Regions from separate parts of the Erwinia sp. AK-PDG3-5 genome, predicted to be linked through region 1. Evidence: predicted binding sites of a transcription regulator. Region 1 holds the regulator's gene; each other region holds the start of a gene.
The links. The regulator PhoB, encoded in region 1, activates phosphate uptake and scavenging genes when phosphate is short. The targets are predictions, from matches to a motif close to CTGTCATAAAACTGNCNNAT.
Positions count from the first base shown of each region.

Region 2: the regulator PhoB is predicted to act here: its motif matches at 1,523-1,542, upstream of glpT (glycerol-3-phosphate transporter).
Region 3: the regulator PhoB is predicted to act here: its motif matches at 1,573-1,592, upstream of phoA (alkaline phosphatase).

Region 1 is NZ_CM165967.1:3,623,624-3,626,887, forward strand. It holds gene phoR (phosphate regulon sensor histidine kinase PhoR) at 3-1,316, opposite strand; gene phoB (phosphate response regulator transcription factor PhoB) at 1,340-2,029, opposite strand; gene sbcD (exonuclease subunit SbcD) at 2,229-3,264, shown strand, end outside.
Region 2 is NZ_CM165967.1:4,535,106-4,538,369, reverse strand. It holds gene glpT (glycerol-3-phosphate transporter) at 27-1,376, opposite strand; gene AC1UKS_RS21175 (carboxylate/amino acid/amine transporter) at 1,644-2,498, shown strand; gene AC1UKS_RS21170 (YehS family protein) at 2,562-3,044, opposite strand; gene metR (HTH-type transcriptional regulator MetR) at 3,143-3,264, opposite strand, start outside.
Region 3 is NZ_CM165967.1:1,966,395-1,969,658, reverse strand. It holds gene AC1UKS_RS09060 (low temperature requirement protein A) at 1-15, opposite strand, end outside; gene phoA (alkaline phosphatase) at 83-1,489, opposite strand; tRNA gene AC1UKS_RS09050 (tRNA-Ser) at 1,735-1,822, shown strand; gene phoH (phosphate starvation-inducible protein PhoH) at 1,916-2,704, opposite strand.

The sequences.
Region 1 (3,264 bases):
GATCATCGAACCGCATTCTGTGCCAACTCGCTGCTGACAATCAACCTTGGTGGTAAGGAGAAGCTGAAACAGGTCTCTTTGCCGGGCTGGCTGGTAATATCCAGCCGGGTGTTGTGGTGGCTGAGCGCATGCTTGACGATCGCCAGGCCAAGTCCGCTGCCGCCGGTTTGCCGCGAGCGGGCCTTATCGACGCGGTAAAAGCGCTCGGTCAGTCGGGGAATATGCTCCTGCGCAATGCCCGGACCGTTATCCTTCACCTTGAATTGCGCGCCCTGTGGGGTTCTCAGCCAGCTGATATCAATGCGCGTGCCGGCCGGGGTGTGGTTAATCGAGTTGTACACCAGGTTTGAGATGGCGCTGCGCAGCTGTTCATCATTGCCATACACCCGCAAATCCGCGTCCATATTGAAGTGAATCTCGTGCCGGCCCTGGCTCAGGGTTTCCGCTTCACGCTGCAGCAGACGCAGCATCATCGGCACGTCGACCTTTTCCTGCAGATCCAGCGCCGGTGCGGCTTCAATGCGCGACAGGGTCAGCAACTGTTTCACCAGTCCGTCCATGCGGCGGGTCTGCTCCTGCATGGTGTGCAGGGCCTTGTCACGCAGCGGGCCTTCCATCACCGAATCGTTCATCATCTCCAGATAGCCCTGCAGCACCGTTAACGGCGTACGTAGCTCATGGCTGACGTTAGCAAAGAAGTTGCGGCGGGCACCCTCAAGCTGATGCATCTGCGTCACATCGCGGGCCACCAGCAGCCATTGCCCTTCCGAGTAAGGCATTACGCGGAATTCCAGCTGACGATTGCTGTTCAGCACCAGCGTTAACGGTCGGGTAAAATCGCGCTGCCGCACATAGCGCGTAAACTCGGGATAGCGCAGCAGGTTAAGGATGTTCTGACCATTGTCTTCCGGCCAGCGCAGTCCCAGCATCTGTTGCGCCAGGCCGTTACACCAGAAAATGGTGCCCTCTTCGGTGGTCAATACCACCGCATCAGGTAAGGATTCGGCGCCACTGCGAAAGCGTTTGATAAGATGGCCCAGCTCACGCCGACGCCGACGATTTCTCGCCTGCATCTGGTAAAGGCCATAAAAGAGAGGTTCCCAGCTGCCACGCCCCGCCGGTGGCGTCATGCTGCGGTCAATCCACAGCCAGTGGGATAAACGAAGTAAATTAGCGAAATGCCAGCCCAAAACGGCTAACACCGATACCAGTAGCAGCCAGGGCAGGTAGCCCACCAGCAGCCCCAAAATCAGGGCCGGAAGGCAGGCGAGCACCACTTCCAGCAACAATCTCTTCCAGGAGAGGCGTTCCAACACGGTGAAGACTCCAGTGCGAACGATCAGTAACGTGCAGAGAAACGGTAACCTGTTCCGCGAACCGTCTGCACCATGCGATCGTGCCCGGTCAGTTCCAGCGCTTTACGCAAGCGGCGAATATGAACGTCAACGGTACGATCTTCGACGTACACGTTAGTGCCCCAGACGTGATTAAGCAACTGCTCACGGCTGTAAACCCGCTCAGGATGGGTCATAAAGAAATGCAGCAGCTTGTATTCCGTCGGCCCCATTTCCAGCGGCTGGGTGTCTGACATCACGCGATGTGACGAAGGATCCAGGCTCAGTCCCTGCATCTCAATCACTTCTTCCACCGCCATTGGCGAGATCCTGCGCATCACCGCTTTAATCCGCGCCACCAACTCTTTCGGCGAAAACGGCTTGGTAATATAGTCGTCAGCCCCGACTTCCAGACCGCGAACGCGATCTTCTTCTTCACCGCGCGCCGTCAGCATCATCACCGGAATGTCGCGGGTCATCGCTTCACGCTTCAAATGCTTGATAAACTGAATGCCTGATCCACCAGGCAGCATCCAGTCCAACAGGATCAAATCAGGCCAGGGTTCGATAAGCAAATTAACCGCACTGTCATAATCTTCCGCTTCTATCGGTTGATAGTCATTTTGCTCCAGCACGAAACACAACATCTCACGGATTGGGGCTTCATCTTCGACTACCAGAATACGCTTAGCCATTATTGCTCCTGCTACTGTGACGGAATGTCACTGGATTTGCGGCGTCATTATGCGTCAGTTTTATGACAGTTTTATGAAAAAAGCACGGCCCGGACCGCCGTTTTATAACACTTTTGTGAAGGTTCCAGTCATTCAGACTGGGGTTTTACGCGTTGCTGTTTATAATCGTCGACTCTGCCTTGCGCCTCAAAGGGAACTCATGCGAATAATCCACACGTCAGACTGGCATCTGGGCCAATTTTTTTACACCAAAAGCCGCGCCCCGGAACATCAGGCTTTTACAGACTGGCTGCTGGCTCAGGCGGTGGAACATCAGGTGGATGCCATTATCATCGCGGGGGATATCTTCGACACCGGTTCACCGCCCAGCTATGCGCGTGAGCTGTATAACCGTTTCGTGGTCAACCTCCAGAAAACCGGCTGTCAGCTGGTGGTGCTGGGTGGCAATCATGATTCCGTCGCCACGCTGAACGAATCGCGTGAGCTGCTGGCCTGCCTCAATACCCGGGTGATCGCCGCGGCCAGTGATGATATCGCCCAGCAGGTGGTGATCCTGAATAAGCGCAACGGCGAACCTGGCGCGGTCCTGTGCGCCATCCCCTTCCTTCGCCCGCGTGATATTACCGTCAGCCAGGCCGGTCAGTCTGGCCATGAGAAGCAGCAGACTCTGCTGGACGCCATCACCCAGCATTACGATCGCTGCTGGCAGGCGGCGCAGGCCGAGCGGCAAAGGCTGGATTTACCGTTGCCGATTATTGCTACCGGCCATCTGACCACCGTCGGCGTGACCAAAAGTGATGCGGTACGCGATATCTATATCGGCACGCTGGATGCTTTTCCGGCCCAGGCATTTCCCCCGGCGGATTACATCGCGCTCGGTCATATCCACCGCGCGCAGCGCATCGCCAACACGGAGCATATTCGCTACAGCGGCTCCCCTATTCCGCTCAGTTTTGACGAGTTGGGCAAAGACAAAAGCGTGTTTCTGGTCGACTTTGCCGACGGCAAGCTGAGCCAGGTTGAAACGCTCTCCGTCCCGCTGTTTCAGCCGATGCAGATGATCAAAGGCTCACTGGAAGAGATTGAGCAGCAGCTGGCCGCGATTGCGCCGCGTGAAGATGGCAAGCCGGTGTGGCTGGATATCGAGATTTCCACCCAGGCGTGGCTGAACGATCTTCAGCGGCGTATTCAGGAACTGACGCAGGCGTTGCCGGTTGAGGTGGTGCTGTTGCGCC
Region 2 (3,264 bases), 910 kb from region 1:
CGCCCCGCATCCGGGGCGGTCTCACGCTATTTTGCCGACTTCAGCTGCTGTTTATGTTTGTTTTCACTGAGCATGGTCAGCAGCAGGAAGATCACCGCCAGCACGCAGCCGCCAATCATGATGATAAAGCCGCCGTCCCAGCCAAAGTAATCCACGGTATAACCGACAATCGCGCTTGCCGCGACCGAACCGCCGAGATAGCCAAACAAACCGGTGAAGCCTGCCGCCGTCCCAGCCGCCTTTTTCGGTGCCAGTTCCAGGGCATGCAGGCCAATCAGCATCACCGGGCCATAAATCAGGAAGCCGATGACCGTCATACAGGCCATATCGATCCCCGGATTGCCTGCGGGATTCATCCAGTAAATCACCGTGGCAATGGTCACCAGCACCATAAAGAACACCCCGGTCGCCCCGCGATTGCCCTTAAAGACTTTGTCTGACATCCAGCCGCACAGCAACGTCCCTGGGATCCCGGCGTATTCGTAGAAGAAATACGCCCAGGAGGATTTATCCAGGGCGAAGTGCTTAACCTCTTTCAGGTAGGTCGGTGACCAGTCGAGGATGCCGTAACGCAGCAGATACACGAACACGTTCGCCAGCGCGATGTACCACAGCAGTTTGTTCGGCAGAACGTACTGCATAAAGATCTGCTTAGCGGTGAGCTCCTCTTCATGCTTCTCATCGTAATCCACCGGATAGTCGTTCTTGTACTCTTCAATCGGCGGCAAACCACAGGATTGTGGCGTGTCACGCATCAGCGCAAAGGCAAAAAAGGCCACCAGAATCGCACCGAACGCCGGCATATAAAGCGCTGCTTTCCAGTCGTTAAACCACGCCATGCCCAGCAGGAACAGTAACGGTGGAATGCCACCGCCCACGTTATGCGCACAGTTCCACACCGACACAATGCCGCCACGCTCTTTCTGTGACCACCAGTGAACCATGGTGCGCCCGCACGGTGGCCAGCCCATGCCCTGGAACCAGCCGCAGAGAAACAGCAGGACAAACATCACCATGATGCTGGACGTTGCCCAGGGCACAAAGCCCATAAACAGCATCACCGCAGCGGCCAGGATCAAACCGGCTGGCAGGAAATAGCGGGGATTAGAGCGGTCAGAGACCGATCCCATAATGAATTTGGAAAAACCGTAAGCGATAGAAATACCGGATAACGCGAAGCCGAGATCGCCTCGTGAGAATCCCTGTTCAATCAGGTATGGCATGGCCAGCGCGAAGTTTTTACGCACCAGATAGTAGGCGGCGTAACCGAAGAATATACCCAGGAAGATTTGCAAGCGTAGTTTGCGGTAGAGCGGATCTCGCTGGCTGGCTTCAACGCGCGGCTGATGAGCTGCCGGTTTGAAAATACTTAACATATAAGCCTCCAATGGCGGCGTTTTTGTTGTTTTAACCTCCACGGACGCCTCACATCATCGATCCGTCCGTCAAAAGGCGTAGGGATGTTCCATTTCGCGCACAGGATAGGGGTTTTCTGCTGGTGAGACTGTGAAGGTTTACATAAATGTTACATTTTTATGACAGCGTGAAAGGATGAAAAGCCGCCAGATGTAAACTAAATACTTTCCTGCAACTTCGGCCATTTCGTTACACTGGGCGCACTTTTCGCAGCAGAGTCTTCCATTGTGACGTTACTGATTGTCACCACAATTTTGTGGGCATTTTCTTTTAGCCTGATTGGCGAATACCTGGCGGGCCAGGTCGATAGCGTATTTTCGGTGTTAGTGCGCCTTGTGCTGGCGGCGGTAGTATTCCTGCCGTTTTTGCGCTGGCGTGGCTATCGGGCCTCGACCATCCTGATGTATATGGCGGTGGGCGCATTGCAGCTCGGTATCATGTATCTGATCAGTTTCCAGGCCTATCTCTACCTTAGCGTGCAGGAATTCCTGCTGTTTACGGTGATGACGCCGCTGTACGTGACGCTGGTTTATGATTTGCTGACCGGCCGCGGCGTGCGCTGGGGCTATGCCCTTAGCGCGATGCTGGCGGTGGGTGGCGCGGCTATCATCCGCTACGACAAAGTCAGCGATCATTTCTGGTTCGGCCTGATGCTGGTGCAGCTGGCGAACCTCATCTTTGCCATTGGCATGGTCGGGTATAAGCGCCTGCAGGAAATCCGGCCGGTGCCGCAGCACACCGCGTTCTCCTGGTTCTATCTGGGCGCGGCGATGATTGCCGTTGTGGCGTGGTTTATGTGGGGGAATCCGCAAAAATTACCGACGACTTCGCTGCAGTGGGGCATTTTGATCTGGCTGGGTGTGGTGGCGTCTGGGCTGGGTTACTTTATGTGGAACTACGGTGCGACGCAGGTTGATGCCGGCACGTTGGGGATCATGAACAATATGCATGTGCCCGCCGGACTGCTGGTGAACCTGGCGATCTGGCAGCAGCAGCCACACTGGCCGAGCTTTATTATTGGTGCTGCGGTGATTTTTGCTTCATTGCTGGTGCACCGACACTGGATAGTGAAAGGCCGATAGCATGGGGAACGTGCAGGGATAACGGGCAGGAAAAACGGGCAGACTGATGCTGCCCGTTGTGTCTTACTTGGCTTTTGGCACAACCGCAGGACGGATTTTCATGGTCAGTCCTTTCAGGAAGTTACGCAGGATCTGATCACCGCATTCGCGGTAGTTTTTGTGGCCAGGCTTGCGGAAAATCGCCCCAATCTCAGACTGTCCCACCGCAAAATCCGCCATCTTCAGAATGTCGAGAATGTCGGTAGTTTTCAGATCGAACGCCACGCGCAGCTTCTTCATCATGATGTTATTGGTCATCTTGCGCTCGATGGACGGCTCTGGTGCATCTTCACTCTTGCCGCGGCGCTGGAAAATCAGGCCATTCAGGAAGTAGCCCATAATCACATCCGGGCATTCACGGAAACCGTCTTCATCGTCTTTCTTCAGGAAGCTGTTAATTTCGGCTTCGGTGACTTCTGTTTCTGCCAGCGCCAAAATTGCCACAACCTGCGCATCGCTCAGGTTAAGCATGAAGCGCACGCTGCGCAGAACGTCGTTATTAGTCATAAAAATCTCATCAGGGATCAAAGGCTGTTGTGCGCATTATAGTGACAAATGGCCGTTGATACAGGAAAACCCACCAGCGATTCAGGCTGGCAGGTAAATCAGGAGTGGGTCAGCGGAGAGGGCAGTGCGGCACCGGGCTGAGAAGCGTCTCTGACCAGCGGCAGATGATCGCAGGCATGCTGGCGGGCAGAACGGATAAAGGCTTCGGTCACCGGCTGAC
Region 3 (3,264 bases), 1.7 Mb from region 1:
CAAGCTCTGCCGCATGACATTATTCCTGAAGGGGAGTCGCTGATTCAGCTTAGCGAAGCTCCCCCAGGCTAACCAGAAAAAATTACTGGATTTCCATCGCCGATTTCAGCGTGTAGAACAAATCGGTCTGATCGGTCAGCCCGACAACGTTAGCCGCATGCGGACCGTAAGCAGCAATACGCAACTGCGTCCCGGTGTGGCCCTGAGAATCCTCCTCAGAATTGCCGTAACTGAGGGTCATAAAACCCCCCTCTTTGGTCTTCAGCGTTTGCGTCAGGCCAGGCGCTTTGCTGTCATTGGCAACGATCTGGCTGGAGTGCGCATGGTCAGCCGTCACAATCACCAGCGTGTTACCGTCTTTACGGGCAAACTCCAGCGCCTTCTGTACCGCCTCGTCCAGATCGACCGTCTCGCCAATCTGCCCGCATGGGTTGGCGGCGTGATCCTGCTTATCTATCGACGCGCCTTCAACCTGCAGGAAAAAGCCATTCTGGTCTTTGCTCAACAACGCAATTGCTTTATCGGTCATCTGCGCCAACGTCGGCGTGGTTGCCGGACGTTCGGCGTTTACTTCACAACGTATCGCTTTGTCTTCACCGTTGCCGTGCCAGGTCGCTTTCGGTCCTTTCCAACGCACCGGCATATTGCCCTGAGCAAACAGACCTAACACCGGTTTGTCCTGATTCGCTTCGGTAATGGCCGTCATGCCTTTAAGATCGCTGACCCACTGATAACCCCGCAGCTTAGCCTGCTCTTCCAGCGTCTTGCCCTGCCACTCCCCGGCTTTCGCGGTTTCGCTGAAGGTTTTACCGCCGCCGCCGAACGTCACGTCCGCACGGGCATTCAACAGCTGCTCAGCAATCGATCCCCTGCCGCCTTTTTCTAACGCATTGGCGGCGCATAGCTCGCTGGTTTTTTCCGGGCCATAGCACTTACGCGAAGTGACATGGGCGATCTGCGCCGCTGGCGTCGCATCTTCCAGTTCTGCTGTCGAGACGTTACCTGTCGCCTTACCCGCTGCTTTCGCCATTTCCATAATGGTTGGGTGATCGTTGCCGTTAACGTCCACGCCGATTGCGCCGTTATACGATTTCACCCCGGTGCTCCACGCGGTGGCTGATGCGGCAGAGTCAGTGACGTAATCCGGTTTATGGGTTTTCTTGTCCAGCGCGTAATGCGTGTATTGCCCGGTCAGCGGCAGCGCATCAATCCCTTTAAAAAAGCCGCCCGCGCCCTCTGCATAGTTACGTGCTGCAGTAATTTCAGAGTCGCCCATACCATCGCCAATCAACAGGATCACGTTTTTGGCTTTATTGCTGTTCAGCGAGGCTTTCAGCGCGTCGGTCTGGTCGCCGGTCAGTCGACGGGCCCCGCCGGGCTGAGTGATGTCGCCCTGAGCGGCACGGGTGTAAGTGGCGATATCGGCGATGGCGGAGGAAGAGATAACAGAGGCAATCAAAGACAGGGTAAACAGGCTTTTAACGTTCATAAACTCAAGGCTCCATGAGTAAGTTTTGCTAAACATTTCAGGGAGCCAGTCTGCGACACAACCATGACATTTTTGTGTTTGGTTGATGTCATTTTTATGACCTGATTTCTGTGAACTTTCTGGATAAATCAGTGAGTGAATTGAGGATAAGCCGATAGAAGCAAAGAAAATTCTGCTTGACCGCTTCCCTGCGACTGCCTATAGTAGCGCCCCGTCGCCCCTCTGGGACGCAGCAGTAAAAATATGGTGAGGTGTCCGAGTGGCTGAAGGAGCACGCCTGGAAAGTGTGTATACGGCAACGTATCGAGGGTTCGAACCCCTCTCTCACCACCATATTTAAAGAAGAGTCTGAACTTATGTTCAGACTTTTTTTTTGCATAAAAAAGCCCGGACTTTCATCCGGGCTCGGTTCAGCTAGGCAGATTCTTAGCCGTAAGCGAGAAGCGTACGCTGGCAGAGCTGTGAACGTACGCAATCTTCTTTCTCGAAACGCACCACGCTGACCATGTCGTCGTCCTCAAAGCGAGAAAGAGCATCGCTGAGACCCGATTTCACATGGGACGGCAAATCACACTGTGTGATATCGCCGTTCACAATCACGGTGACGTTTTCCCCAAGGCGTGTCAGAAACATCTTCATCTGGGCGGCGGTGACGTTTTGCGCCTCATCAAGGATCACCACGGCATTTTCAAACGTTCGTCCACGCATGTAAGCGAAGGGAGCGATCTCCACTTTGCCAATTTCGGGACGCAGACAATACTGCATAAAGGAAGAGCCCAGACGTTTAACCAGAACGTCATACACTGGACGGAAGTACGGAGCGAATTTTTCTGAGATATCTCCAGGGAGGAATCCCAAATCCTCATCCGCCTGCAATACCGGACGCGTAACAATAATCCTGTCAACATCCTTATGAATCAGGGCCTCAGCCGCTTTCGCTGCGCTGATCCAGGTTTTACCGCAACCGGCTTCGCCTGTGGCAAAGATCAGTTGTTTGCTTTCTATGGCTTTAAGATAGTGCGCCTGAGCTTCATTTCGGGCTTCAATCGGGGAATGATCACGGGTATCACGCGCCATGCCAATTGACTCTAACCCACCCATCTGCACCAGCGAGGTGACCGATTCTTCTTCACGCTGACGGTGACTGCGTGAATCGCTACGAAGCACACGTTTTGCTTCACGACGCGCTTTGATCACTGCTTTCTGTCTTCCCATAGTGGCACCTTACAGTTGGTTTCATTTCCCGCACCTGCAAATCGATGCGATTACGTGAACGCTTTAGAGGTTTCGGTGGCTTCCTTTTAAGCCTTGTCTGGCCAATGTGTTAGCGCATAGCCGTGTTTGAGCGCAGCTGTGCACCGGTTTGAAAAAGAAAGAAGTTGGCCGTTAGAATATAAGAGAGAAGAGAAAGTTGAAGCGGGAGTAGCGCCCTCGCATGGAGCCGCGAAACTTTGTTTATGGTACATCTGTCCGTTACAACACTTTACCATTCGCGATCTCCGTGGTGGACATGTCAACACTTTAAACACCCGCTGTTAATAAGGTGCTACAGATCTCAGGATCAATGCAACATCTATTTTACGTCTGACGTAACATTTTATCGGTTAATAGTCCGCACCCTGGCTGTGAGAAATTAAATGACGATACAATTCAACGAGATGGATTTTTCTTACGGGTTTTTCTGAATCGATAAATGCACTGGGAGGAGTAAAAAGGGGTGAAAAAAATAACTGATTAAAAAATAACCTCCCGCTTCACAACGAAGCAGAAGGTTC